Regions from separate parts of the Bradyrhizobium sp. MI1.3 genome, predicted to be linked through region 1. Evidence: predicted binding sites of a transcription regulator. Region 1 holds the regulator's gene; each other region holds the start of a gene.
What was found. The regulator HrcA, encoded in region 1, represses chaperone genes, less so after heat shock. The targets are predictions, from matches to a motif close to GTTAGCACTCNCNNNNNGNGAGTGCTAAC.
Positions count from the first base shown of each region.

Region 2: AC0L3A_RS30470 (co-chaperone GroES) is a predicted target of HrcA. The motif match lies at 1,912-1,940, and genes of this name have one in related genera.
Region 3: AC0L3A_RS02825 (co-chaperone GroES) is a predicted target of HrcA. The motif match lies at 1,905-1,933, and genes of this name have one in related genera.

Region 1 is NZ_JBVVPQ010000007.1:186,800-190,951, reverse strand. Features, by position in the region: gene pncA (bifunctional nicotinamidase/pyrazinamidase) at 1-500, shown strand, start outside; gene grpE (nucleotide exchange factor GrpE) at 641-1,255, opposite strand; gene hrcA (heat-inducible transcriptional repressor HrcA) at 1,352-2,440, opposite strand; gene rph (ribonuclease PH) at 2,622-3,335, shown strand; gene rdgB (RdgB/HAM1 family non-canonical purine NTP pyrophosphatase) at 3,347-3,982, shown strand; gene hemW (radical SAM family heme chaperone HemW) at 3,969-4,152, shown strand, end outside.
Region 2 is NZ_JBVVPQ010000057.1:23,024-27,175, reverse strand. Features, by position in the region: gene groL (chaperonin GroEL) at 1-1,510, opposite strand, end outside; gene AC0L3A_RS30470 (co-chaperone GroES) at 1,555-1,869, opposite strand; gene AC0L3A_RS30465 (usg protein) at 2,247-2,534, shown strand; gene AC0L3A_RS30460 (cupin domain-containing protein) at 2,683-3,222, shown strand; gene AC0L3A_RS30455 (O-linked N-acetylglucosamine transferase, SPINDLY family protein) at 3,235-4,152, opposite strand, start outside.
Region 3 is NZ_JBVVPQ010000003.1:93,389-97,540, reverse strand. Features, by position in the region: gene groL (chaperonin GroEL) at 1-1,372, opposite strand, end outside; gene AC0L3A_RS02825 (co-chaperone GroES) at 1,519-1,815, opposite strand; gene AC0L3A_RS02820 (hypothetical protein) at 2,129-2,650, shown strand; gene AC0L3A_RS02815 (protein phosphatase CheZ) at 2,819-3,598, opposite strand; gene AC0L3A_RS02810 (L,D-transpeptidase) at 3,913-4,152, shown strand, end outside.

The sequences.
Region 1 (4,152 bases):
TGGTGATGACGCAGGACTGGCACACGCAAGGCCATGTTTCCTTTGCGTCAGTCCACGCCGGGAAGAAGCCGTTCGAGACCGTCGATCTTCCCTACGGCAAGCAGGTGCTGTGGCCCGACCATTGCGTGCAGGGCACCGACGGCGCCGCGCTGTCGAAAGACCTTGCGATCCCGCACGCCGAGCTCATCATCCGCAAGGGTTTTCACAAGGACGTCGACAGCTATTCGGCCTTCCTCGAAGCCGACGGCAAAACCTCGACGGGTCTCGCCGGTTATCTGAAGGCGCGAAAGATCAAGCGCGTCTTCGTCGTGGGGCTGGCGACGGATTTCTGCGTGGCCTGGACCGCGCTCGACGCGCGCAAGGCGGGCTTCGAGGTCTATGTGGTGGAAGACGCCTGCCGCGGCATCGACAATCAGGGTTCGCTCGCAAAAGCCTGGGCCGACATGGCCAAGGCCGGCGTGAAGCGGATTCAGTCCGCAGATATCGCCGCGAGCGCGTAAGAGACGCAACCGAACTGCCAGACCCTCATCCTGAGGAGCGCGCTTCTTGGCGCGTCTCGAAGGATGAAGGCCCCCGCTGCAGCAGCTCGGCCTGCATGGTTCGAGACGGCGCTGACGCGCCTCCTCACCATGAGGATCGATCAGTTCGCAGCGCCGTTCGGCTCGTTGCTGTTGGCGGGCGCGGCCTTGGCGCCGCCCTTGGCGACACCGACCAAGGCGGGACGCAGCACGCGCTCGCCGATGGTGTAGCCGGCCTGCATGACCTGCACGACGGTGCCCGCGGGTACCGACGCATCGGGCACCTCGAACATCGCCTGCTGGAAGTTCGGGTCGAACTTCTGGCCCAAGGGATCGAACTTCTTCACGCCGTGTTTTTCCAGCGCGCTCAGTAGCGAGCGCTCGGTCAGTTCGACGCCCTCGATCAGCGAGGCGAGGCCTGCATCGGCCGCCGCACGGGCTTCGGCCGGAACGGCATCGAGCGCGCGCTGGAGGTTGTCGGCGATGTCGAGCACGTCGCGGGCAAAGCCCGTGACGCCGTAGAGCTTGGAGTCAGCGACCTCCTTGGCGGTGCGCTTGCGCAGATTCTCCATCTCGGCCAGCGTCCGCAGCATGCGGTCGCGCGCCTCGGCGACTTCCTTCTGCAGGAGCTCGACCGAGCCGGGCTCGGGATCGTCGGGCATGATGTAGGGTTTTGACACCACGGGCTCGCCGGCCGCAGCACTCGTGTCTTCGGGTTGCCGGTCTCGATCGGTCATCGGCTCTCTTTTCGCATTCGTCTCAGGGGGGTTCTGGCCCGCATATCGTGCTTCGGGCGCCGAAAATCAAGCGCCCGTGATCGGGAGAGACGCCGGTCAGCCCCCCAGGAGCCGGCTGACGATGCGGGCAGCATAGTCCACGGTCGGGATCACACGGGCATAATTCAGCCGCGTCGGCCCGATTACGCCCAAAACGCCGACGATATGGCCGGCAGCGTCCCGATAGGGCGAGATGATGGTGGACGAGCCCGACAGCGAGAACAGCTTGTTCTCACTGCCGATGAAGATCCGCACGCCTTCCGCAGTCTCGGCCCGGCCGAGCAGGTCGATCACGCCGCGCTTGGTCTCGAGATCGTCGAACAGCAGGCGAACGCGCTCGAGATCCTCCAGCGCATGCAAATCCTCGAGCAGATTGGCGTGGCCGCGGACGATGAGCTGGCGGTCCTCGTTCTCGCCGCCGGACCAGCTGGCGATGCCGGCCGAGATCACCTTGTGCGTCAGCTGATCGAGCTCGGTGCGCGCCTCTCCGAGCGCGGTTTCGAGCTCCAGCCGGGCCTCGGCCAGGGTCCGGCCCCGGATACGGGCATTGAGGAAGTTCCCGGCTTCGGTCAACGCCGAGGATGGAACCCCCGGTGGCAGCGTCAACACGCGGTTTTCGACCTGCCCGTCCTCGCCGACCAGGATCACCAATGCCTTTTCCGGTTCCAAGCGGACGAATTCGATATGTTTCAGCCGCGCATTGGATTTCGGCGTCAGCACGACGGCGGCTGCGCGGGTCAGGCCGGAGAGCCGCGTCAATGCCTCTTCGAGCGCAGCCTCCACCGATTGCGCGTGGCCGACGGAGGTCAACTGGCTCTGAATCGCCTGCCGTTCGCTGTCATTGAGATCGCCGACCTGCATCAGGGCATCGACGAAGAACCGCAGGCCGAGTTCCGTCGGCAACCGGCCGGCGGAGGTGTGCGGGGCGTAGATCAGGCCGAGCTGTTCCAGGTCGGCCATGACGTTGCGGACCGACGCGGGCGACAGCGGCATGGCGATCAGGCGCGAAATATTGCGTGAGCCCACCGGCTCGCCGGTCGCGAGGTAGCTTTCGACGATTTGACGAAAGATGTCGCGGGAACGCTCGTTGAGCTGGGCGAGGCCCGCGCGCGGCGCGATCAGATGGATCGGATCGTGATGGGCCACAGACCGTAACTCCTCTAAGATACAGGTAATTTGTCTATCCCGGGCGCGTCTGACAAGCGTGGCGTTCGCGGATTGAAAATCGGGGGTGAATAAGGCCTCGATCTTCCCCCTTGCCGCCCACCCTCACCCAACCTACAAGCACCGCCAACAGCCCTTTTCCGAGAGTTTTGGAGGATTTCCCATGCGGCCAAGCCGCCGTGCGCCCGACGAATTGCGCCCCGTGACGCTGGAGCGCGGCGTGGTCAAATATGCGGAAGGCTCGTGCCTGGTGAAATTCGGCGACACCCATGTGCTGGTCACCGCCACGCTGGAAGACCGCCTGCCGCCATGGCTCAAGGGCCAGGGCCGCGGCTGGGTCACCGCCGAATACGGCATGCTGCCGCGCGCGACCTCGGAACGCACCCGCCGCGAGGCCTCCGCTGGAAAGCAGAGCGGCCGCACCGTCGAAATTCAGCGCCTGATCGGCCGCTCGCTTCGCACCATCATCAATCTCGAAGCACTCGGTGAGCGCCAGATCACGGTCGATTGCGACGTCCTCCAGGCCGACGGCGGCACCCGCACGGCCTCGATCACCGGTGCCTGGGTCGCGCTCGCCGATTGCGTCAGCTGGATGAAGGCGCGCAACATGGTCAAGGCCAATGTGTTGCGCGACAACGTCGCCGCGATCTCCTGCGGCATCTACAAGGGCACGCCCGTGCTCGACCTCGACTATGCCGAGGACTCCGAAGCCGATACCGACGCCAATTTCGTCATGACGGGCGATGGCCGCATCATCGAAGTCCAGGGCACCGCGGAACGCGAGCCGTTCACGGAAGCCGAGTTCCTGGCGTTGATGGCGCTTGCGCGCAAGGGCGTCGCGCGTCTCGTGGACTTGCAGAAACTGGCGGTAGCGTAGTCAATAGGCCGATGCATCGCCGAATCACCGGAAAGCTGGTCATCGCGACCCATAATCCCGGCAAGCTCGCCGAGATGAAGGAGCTGCTTGCGCCTTACGGCATCGAGGCGGTGTCGGCCGGCGAATTAGATCTTCCGGAGCCGGAAGAGACCGGAAACGATTTCCGCAGCAACGCCGCGATCAAGGCGATCGCGGCAGCGCAGGCGACCAAGCTGCCGTCTTTCGCCGATGATTCCGGCATCGTGGTCGACGCGCTCGACGGCGCGCCCGGCATCTACTCGGCGCGCTGGGCCGGGCCGAACAAGGATTTTGCCGCGGCGATGGCGCAGATCGAACGGCTGTTGCAGGAGCGCGGCGCGACCACGCCCGCCAAGCGCAAGGCCCATTTCGTTTCCGCGCTGTGCGTTGCATGGCCCGACGATCATCTCGAACAGGTCGAGGCGCGCGTCGACGGCACGCTGGTGTGGCCGCCGCGCGGCACCGCCGGCTTTGGCTACGACCCGATATTTTTGCCCGACGGCCACAGCCGCACCTTCGGCGAAATGGAAAGCATCGAAAAGCACGGCCTGCCGCCGCTCGGTCTCGGCCTGTCGCACCGTGCCCGCGCCTTCGTGAAACTGGCGGAGATCTGCCTTGAGCCGCGCTAAGGAAGCCTTCGGCGTCTACGTGCACTGGCCGTTCTGCCTGTCGAAGTGCCCCTATTGCGACTTCAACAGCCATGTCCGTCACGCCGCGATCGACGAAGCGCGTTTTGCGTCAGCATTCGCGCGTGAGATCGCGACGACCGCCGAGCGCGCGCCCGGCCGCGAAGTCACCT
Region 2 (4,152 bases), on a different contig from region 1:
CGGTACGGACCACCTTGGTCGGGTCGATGATGCCCTTCTTGACGAGGTCGACATATTCGCCGGTCTGGGAGTCGAAGCCGTAGGCGTACGACTTGTTCTCGAGGACCTTGCCGACGATCACGGAGCCGTCTTCACCGGCATTGATCGCGATCTGGCGAGCGGGCGCGGAGAGCGCCTTGCGCACGATCTCGACGCCGGTCTTCTGGTCGTCGTTCTTGGTGCGCAGGCCCTTGAGCTGCTCGGAGGCACGGAGCAGGGCGACGCCGCCGCCCGGGACGATGCCTTCCTCGACCGCGGCGCGGGTCGCATGCATCGCGTCATCAACGCGATCCTTGCGCTCCTTCACCTCGACCTCGGTCGCGCCGCCGACGCGGATCACTGCGACGCCGCCAGCGAGCTTGGCAAGACGCTCCTGGAGCTTCTCACGGTCGTAGTCCGAGGTGGTTTCCTCGATCTGCGCCTTGATCTGAGCCACGCGCGCTTCGATGTCGGCCTTCTTGCCGGCGCCGTTGACGATCGTGGTGTTCTCCTTGTCGATCATCACCTTCTTGGCGCGACCGAGCATGTTGAGCGTGACGTTCTCGAGCTTGATGCCGAGATCTTCCGAGATCGCCTGGCCGCCGGTCAGGATCGCGATGTCCTGCAGCATGGCCTTGCGGCGATCGCCGAAGCCCGGAGCCTTGACGGCCGCAACCTTGAGGCCGCCACGGAGACGGTTCACGACCAGGGTCGCAAGCGCTTCGCCTTCGACGTCCTCGGCGACGATGACCAGCGGCTTACCGGTCTGCACCACGGCCTCGAGCAGCGGCAGCAGCTCGTTCAGCGAGGAGAGCTTCTTCTCGTTGATGAGGATGTAGGCGTCGTCCATCTCAACGCGCATCTTGTCGGCGTTGGTGACGAAGTAGGGCGAGATGTAGCCGCGGTCGAACTGCATGCCCTCGACGACGTCGAGCTCGGTCTCGAGCGACTTGGCTTCCTCGACGGTGATGACACCCTCGTTGCCGACCTTCTTCATGGCGTCGGCGAGGAACTTGCCGATCTCCGCGTCACCGTTGGCCGAGATGGTGCCGACCTGGGCGATCTCGTCGTTCGAGGTAACCTTCTTGGAGTTCTTGACGAGGTCCGCAACGACGGCTTCGACCGCGAGGTCGATACCGCGCTTCAGGTCCATCGGGTTCATGCCGGCGGCAACCGACTTGGCGCCTTCGCGCACGATCGCCTGGGCCAGCACAGTGGCGGTGGTGGTGCCGTCGCCGGCCGCGTCAGCGGACTTCGAAGCGACTTCGCGCACCATCTGCGCGCCCATGTTCTCGAACTTGTCCTCGAGCTCGATCTCCTTGGCGACGGTGACGCCGTCCTTGGTGATGCGGGGAGCGCCGAACGACTTGTCGAGCACGACGTTGCGGCCCTTCGGACCGAGCGTGACCTTCACCGCATTGGCGAGAATGTCGACGCCGCGGAGCATCTTGTCGCGCGCATCAACGGAGAATTTAACTTCTTTTGCTGCCATCTGGATTTTTTCCTTAGGTGTTTAGCTGGATAAGAGAGGGGCTCTTAGGCCGCCTTCTTCTTGGAAGCGGGGACGTCGAGGACGCCCATGATGTCGCTTTCCTTCATGATCAGCAGATCGATGTTGTCGATCTTGACCTCAGTGCCGGACCACTTGCCGAACAGCACGCGGTCGCCGACCTTCAGGTCGATCGGGATCAGCTTGCCTGCTTCGTCGCGGCCACCCGGGCCCACGGCGACGATCTCGCCCTGCGAGGGCTTTTCCTTGGCCGTGTCGGGAATGATGATGCCGCCAGCGGTCTTCTCTTCTGCGTCGATGCGCTTGACCACGACGCGGTCGTGAAGCGGACGGAATTTCATGCAGTTCTCCTAAGCTTTTGCACGAGTTGGGAATTTGGGGTTGTTAGCAGTCTGCGCCCGCGAGTGCTAGCACGGGCACAGCTGAGATAAGGCAGGATTTTGGCGGGAGCAAGGGCTTGTAGCAGAAAAATAGCACTCGGAAGCGCCGCCTGCCAAAATCTCTTCCCATCGTTAATCGCGCCGGCGCCCGTATTAGCACGGAGCCGCATCTGCTGCTAACGCATTGAATTTCAACAGCTTGTTAAACTTTTGGGCTTGAGATGGATTGTCAGTTTGCGTCACATTTCACTCATGTGAGCGCATCTCCGCCGGGTGGCTCGTAGGGCGCGTACCGGAAAGCCATCCCTTGAATATGCGCTCCTGCAAAGGAGGTTGGCATGGTCTCGCGAGTTGGGGTTGTTTCCGACGACTTCCGGAAACAGGTGCTGGGTTACGGGCTGACGACGGCCGAAATTCTCTACCGGATGCCGGATCATCGCTCGCTGCTCCAGACCTATGTCTGGCAGAACTACGACATGTTTCCGAAATTTCCCGCGCTGACGGATTTCCTGGCGTTCTGGCAGAAGAAGCTCGACGGGCCGCTATTCTCGGTCACCGTCGCGCATTCCAAGCTGATCAAGCCGGCCGAGCTGCGCGCGGTGGACGGCGTGTTCCGGCTGCATTGAAGGCGGAGCTGTGGGGTGGGTTAGCGTCAGCGTAACCCACCATGCTTCAACGGTTGCGGAAAGAAGAGGTGGGTTACGTTCGCGCTGACCCACCCCACGATTTCGCTTCTGTGCTAGCCTCTCCCCATAACAACAGGGGAGGCCGCTCATGGCCAAGAAAGCAAAATCGCGTAGCGCATCGCAGGCGGCGGTGAAGAAGCAAAGCGGGGCCAAACCCGCAGCACGATCCACGGCGCGCAAGGCGGTGAAGGCAAAAGCCCCCACGACAACGGCCAAGTCATCCGTCAAGAAAACCGCGCGGCCCAAGCAGCGCATCGCGATCAGCCATCACCGCGAGGAAGATTTCAAGGCCGACGGCCTGCGCACCTACGCGAAGTATCGCGATCTCGGCATCGCCGCCGCGAGCCACGGCCTCGCGCAAGCGCACGTGATCCGGCTGCAAGGCCCCTGCAATCCGGACGAGGTGTCGAAGCTGCACTTCCACGACGTCGAATTCCAGATGGTCTACGTGCTCAAGGGCTGGGTGAAGACCTATATGGACGGAGAGGGCGAGACGCTGATGAAAGAAGGCAGCGCCTGGACCCAGCCGCCGAAGATCAAGCACATGATCCTCGACTATTCGGACGACGTCGAACTGCTGGAGGTGATCCTGCCGGCGGAGTTCAGGACGGTGGAGTTGAAGGCGTAGGCGACGCGCAGATCAGCCGCCGTCGTTGCAATAGCGTTTCCACATCGCGCGATAGGCATCGTCCACCGCTTGCGCGTATGAGACGGGGTTGCCGGCGGCGGCAGCCTTGATTTGTCCGGGCAGTTCGCCGCGCAACTTATCGAGCTCGCCGATCTGCGACCCACGGCTCGCTGCGATTTCGACATACGCCTCATCGCTATCCGCGACCCAGTCCGGCAGGCCCAGCGCGGCAAGGATGGAGGCGGCAGCACGGCTCGGCAGGCTATGACCGAGCTTCGCCACCACCGGCACGCCCATCTGCAAGGCTTCCCAAGTGCTGACGCCGCCATTCTGCGGGAATGGGTCGAGACCAATATCGACCCGATTGAACGTTGCCAGATGTTCGTCGCGCGACGTGGCTCCGAGCAGATCGACGCGTTCGGCCGGCAATCGGCAAGCGGCAAACCGCGCCAGCAGGTTGTCGCGGACCAGCTGAGCGTCCAGCGCGGTATCCTTGATCAGCAGTCGCGAACCCGGCACCCGCTCGAGAATCCTGGACCAGACTTCCACTGCCTCGTTCGAAATCTTGCTGATGCGGTTGAAGACACCGAACGTGACGAAGCCGTTCGCAATCGCCGGCGTCGGCGCCCGCGCAATCCCCGCCGGCAGCGGCGCCAGCGTCACAAAGCACGGCAGGTCAACGATGGTCTCCGCAAACAGATGCCGAACCGCGACAGGAATCGCGACCGGGTCTGAGAATAGATAATCGATCGTCGGCAGCCCGGTGCCGGTACCGTGGCCCCAGCCATGCGCCTGAACAGGTGCGGGCTTGCGCGCAAACACACCGAGGCGGTTTCCGCTGGTATGGCCGGACAGATCGATCAGGATATCGACGCCATCGGCGCGGATCTGAGCGGCGAGACGATCGTCGGACCATTGCGAGGCGTCGCG
Region 3 (4,152 bases), on a different contig from region 1:
CGTTCTCGGAGATCTGGCGGATCGGGGCTTCCAGCGCCTTCAGCACGATGTTGATGCCGGCCTGGACGTCGGCATTGGCATTGGTCAGACGGCCGACCGCCTTCTTGGCGCGGAGCAACGCGACGCCGCCGCCGGGGACGATGCCTTCCTGCACCGCGGCGCGGGTGGCGTTGAGCGCATCCTCGACGCGGTCCTTCTTCTCCTTGACCTCGATCTCGGTGGCGCCGCCGACGCGGATCACCGCGACGCCGCCTGCGAGCTTGGCGAGACGCTCCTGGAGCTTCTCACGGTCGTAATCCGAGGTGGTCTCCTCGATCTGGGCCTTGATCTGGCCGACGCGGGCCTCGATCTCCGGCTTCTTGCCGGCGCCCTTGACGATTGTGGTGTTCTCCTTGTCGATCACCACCTTGCCCGCGCGCCCAAGCATCTTCACCGTGACGTTCTCGAGCTTCATGCCGAGGTCTTCGGAGATCAGCTGGCCGCCGGTGAGGATCGCGAGGTCCTCGAGCATGGCCTTGCGGCGGTCGCCGAAGCCCGGCGCCTTGACGGCGGCGACCTTCAGGCCGCCACGGAGGCGGTTGACGACCAGGGTGGCCAGCGCCTCGCCCTCGACGTCCTCGGCGATGATGACGAGCGGCTTGCCCGACTGCACCACGGCTTCAAGCACCGGCAGCATGGCCTGCAGGCCGGACAGCTTCTTCTCGTGCAGGAGGATGTAGGCGTCCTCGAGCTCGGCGGTCATCTTCTCGGGGTTGGTCACGAAGTAGGGGCTGAGATAGCCGCGGTCGAACTTCATGCCCTCGACGATGTCCACCTCGGTGTCGAGCGACTTGTTCTCCTCGACGGTGATGACGCCCTCGTTGCCGACCTTCTGCATCGCCTGCGCGATCATTTTGCCGATGGCGGCATCGCCGTTGGCCGAGATGGTGCCGACCTGGGCGACCTCGGAGGAGGCGGCGACCGGCTTGGCGCGCTTCTCGATGTCCTTGACGACGGCCGCGACCGCGATGTCGATGCCGCGCTTGAGGTCCATCGGGTTCATGCCGGCGGCAACCGACTTGGCGCCTTCGCGCACGATGGACTGGGCCAGCACGGTCGCGGTCGTGGTGCCGTCGCCGGCGAGGTCGTTGGTCTTGGAGGCGACCTCACGCACCATCTGGGCGCCCATGTTCTCGAACTTGTCCTCGAGCTCGATCTCCTTGGCGACGGTGACGCCGTCCTTGGTGATACGGGGCGCGCCGAACGACTTCTCGATGAGCACGTTGCGGCCCTTCGGGCCGAGCGTCACCTTGACGGCGTTGGCGAGAATGTCGACGCCGCGCAGCATGCGATCGCGCGCGTCTCCGGAAAACTTGACGTCTTTGGCAGCCATGGTCTGCAATTCCTCTTCTATTTTCGTGATGTGTCTTGTTTATTGGGTGGCCTCATTCCGGGATCTGCGATCGAACCCGGCGGAATGATGCATGCCCGGATCGAGTGACCCGGGCATGCATTCAGCGGCCGTTCAGGCGTCTGGCCTTAGGCCATCACACCCATGATGTCCGACTCCTTCATGATCAGGAGCTCATCGTTGTCGATCTTGACCTCGGTGCCCGACCACTTGCCAAACAGCACACGGTCGCCGACCTTGAGGTCGATCGGGATCAGCTTGCCGGCCTCGTCGCGGCCACCGGGGCCGACGGCGACGACTTCGCCCTGGGACGGCTTTTCCTTGGCCGTGTCCGGAATGATGATGCCGCCCTTGGTCTTTGACTCGGCGTCGATACGTTTGACCACGACACGGTCATGCAGCGGACGAAATTTGGATTTAGTCATGACGTTTCCCTTTGGAGGCTCGCTTCGGAAGGAGTGAAAGTGGGCGGGCGGCGCTTCCGTCCACCCTTCCCGAGGATCGATCGGCGCGCGTTAGCAATCCATCTTTCAGAGTGCTAATGGTGCGTCCGGGAATATGGCTTGGCCGCGATCCTGTCAAGCAAAGGTGGTTAAGCGATTGGTGAGACGGATATAGGATGGTGACATTGGAAACTTGTTCGGGGCGCCGGCGTATTAAAGGACGTCATTGCTCCGGCAGCGGTTTTGCGCTTGGCTGCGGAAGGGGTGCGGCCATGGTTCTGTCCGGGGGAATGCCATGATCAGTTCAGCTCACGCGCGCACGGTCGCCAATCTGGCGGCGGCTTCTTGCCTGGCGCTGCTGCTTGGCGCCTGCGGCGGCGGCATGAGCCTGCCGTCCTTTTCTTCGTCCTCACCGCCCCCCGAGGCCGAGCCCGGCACCGGTCCGGAAATGCCCGCGTCGATCCGCGCCGACGAGATCGTTGGGCGCTGGGGCCTCGCCTCGTTCCAGAACCCGGCCGACCGCGCCCGCACCGAGGCTGCCGCCCGGGCCCAATGCAAAAATCCTTACGTGATCACCGCCGGCTCCTCCGGCGGCGTGATCATGCATCTGGCGGACCAGGCAACACCGCAGGAGCTGCGGCTGAAGGGGTCGCCCAGCGGCAAGAATTATATCGGGCCGGCGGGTCCGACGCCCGGCGAGCAGGACCGCGAGATCGTCTCCTTCGACGGTCGCGTCCTCATCACCCGCTTCATCGACAAGGACGCCGCCACCCGCTACGGCAATATGGTCTACGTCCGCTGCGCGCCGAGGGCGTGATCGCGGCGCCGGCCTAGCCACTCGTCATTGCGAGAAGCGAAGCGACGAAGCAATCCAGGCTGCCTCCGCGGACACAATCTGGATTGCTTCGCTTCGCTCGCAATGACGTCCAAAACAAAAAAACGCCGGCTCTCGCCGCCGTTTTGTTTTCCGTAGCGTCGCGTCCGCTCAGTCGAACAGCGCGTCGATGTCGTCCTGCGAGGCGTGGCCGACGTCGCCGGCGAGCTTCGGGCCGTTGAGAAGCTTGTCGTCGTCGCTGCGGGTGTCGACCTGCGGCACGACGTGGGACTTGATCGCGTCGACACCGCCCCAGATTTCCATCATGGAATTGATGTGCTGCTCGATGAACTTCATCGTGCTCATGACCTTGCTGATGCGCTGGCCGGTCAGGTCCTGGAAGTTGCAGGCTTCGAAGATCGAGATGACGCGTTCCTGGATATCGTCGGCGAGCCGCTTCTGCTGATCGGCCGATTGCACCTTGGCCATCGCGCTGGCCGCCTGGTCGATCGACTCGGCGGCTTCGAGGATCTGCTGGGTCGCCTGTTCGGTGCCGCCGACGACCGCGCCGAGCTCGCCATTGACCTTGGCCATTTCGCCGCCGTCGAAGCTCTTGCCATGCAGTGTCGCGATCTCGCGCTTGGTGCGGTCGATGGCGTCGTGGATGAGGTCGAGCTCGACCTTCAGCTTCTCGCACTGCTCGATCTGCGCCCGGTAAGTATCGAGCATGGTACGGGCTTCGGAGAGCTCATGGGCGGTGGAGGCGTCGATCGCCGCCATGGCGGCGCTGCCGGACAAGGGCACGGTGCCCTTCGCCATCTGTGCACGGATCGCACGCAACTCGGCCATGATCTCGCTATGCATCGGCGCAGCCTCCTCAATCATTTCGGGGCTTGGCATCTCGCCGACAATAGCCTCTTCGACACGAAAACGTTTGCGGTGAATAGCCATCAAGAACTCCCCCCACCTCACTCACGCGTCTTTGTAGGCAGAAGCGATTTAACACGAAGTTCACAGCCGGAACTGTCGTGCGGTTGTGCGCGACGGCTTGCAAACGGGCGATTAACCATGCGTGCGCGGCGTTCATCGAAAATAAACGCTGATCGCCAAATTGCACCGCTGCCGACGACGTGGTGAATCGAAATGGCGTTTCCGTTTACCAAACAAAACGGCTTTTGCTCTTTATTGACCACGTCGCGGGTGCGGATCAGCCATCACCTCGCCACGACGCATGTGATCTAGACGAAACAGTACAGAGTACGTCGATGTTCAAGAAAATGTCTGTTGCGCTGCTTGGCAGCGCTTGCACCTTCATTGCCGGCGTCAACAGCGCCAGCGCCTTCGACAATAGCGTGCCGAACGATCCGCCCGCGGTGCTGTACCAGCCGCAGGTGCCGCCTGCGCCGGTGCGTGTCGCCTCCAATTCGAACATGGGCGGCGGCTTCATCGAGTTCATCTTCGGCGACGGGCCCGGCCGCGGTCCGGCCTACGCTCCGCAGCAGCCG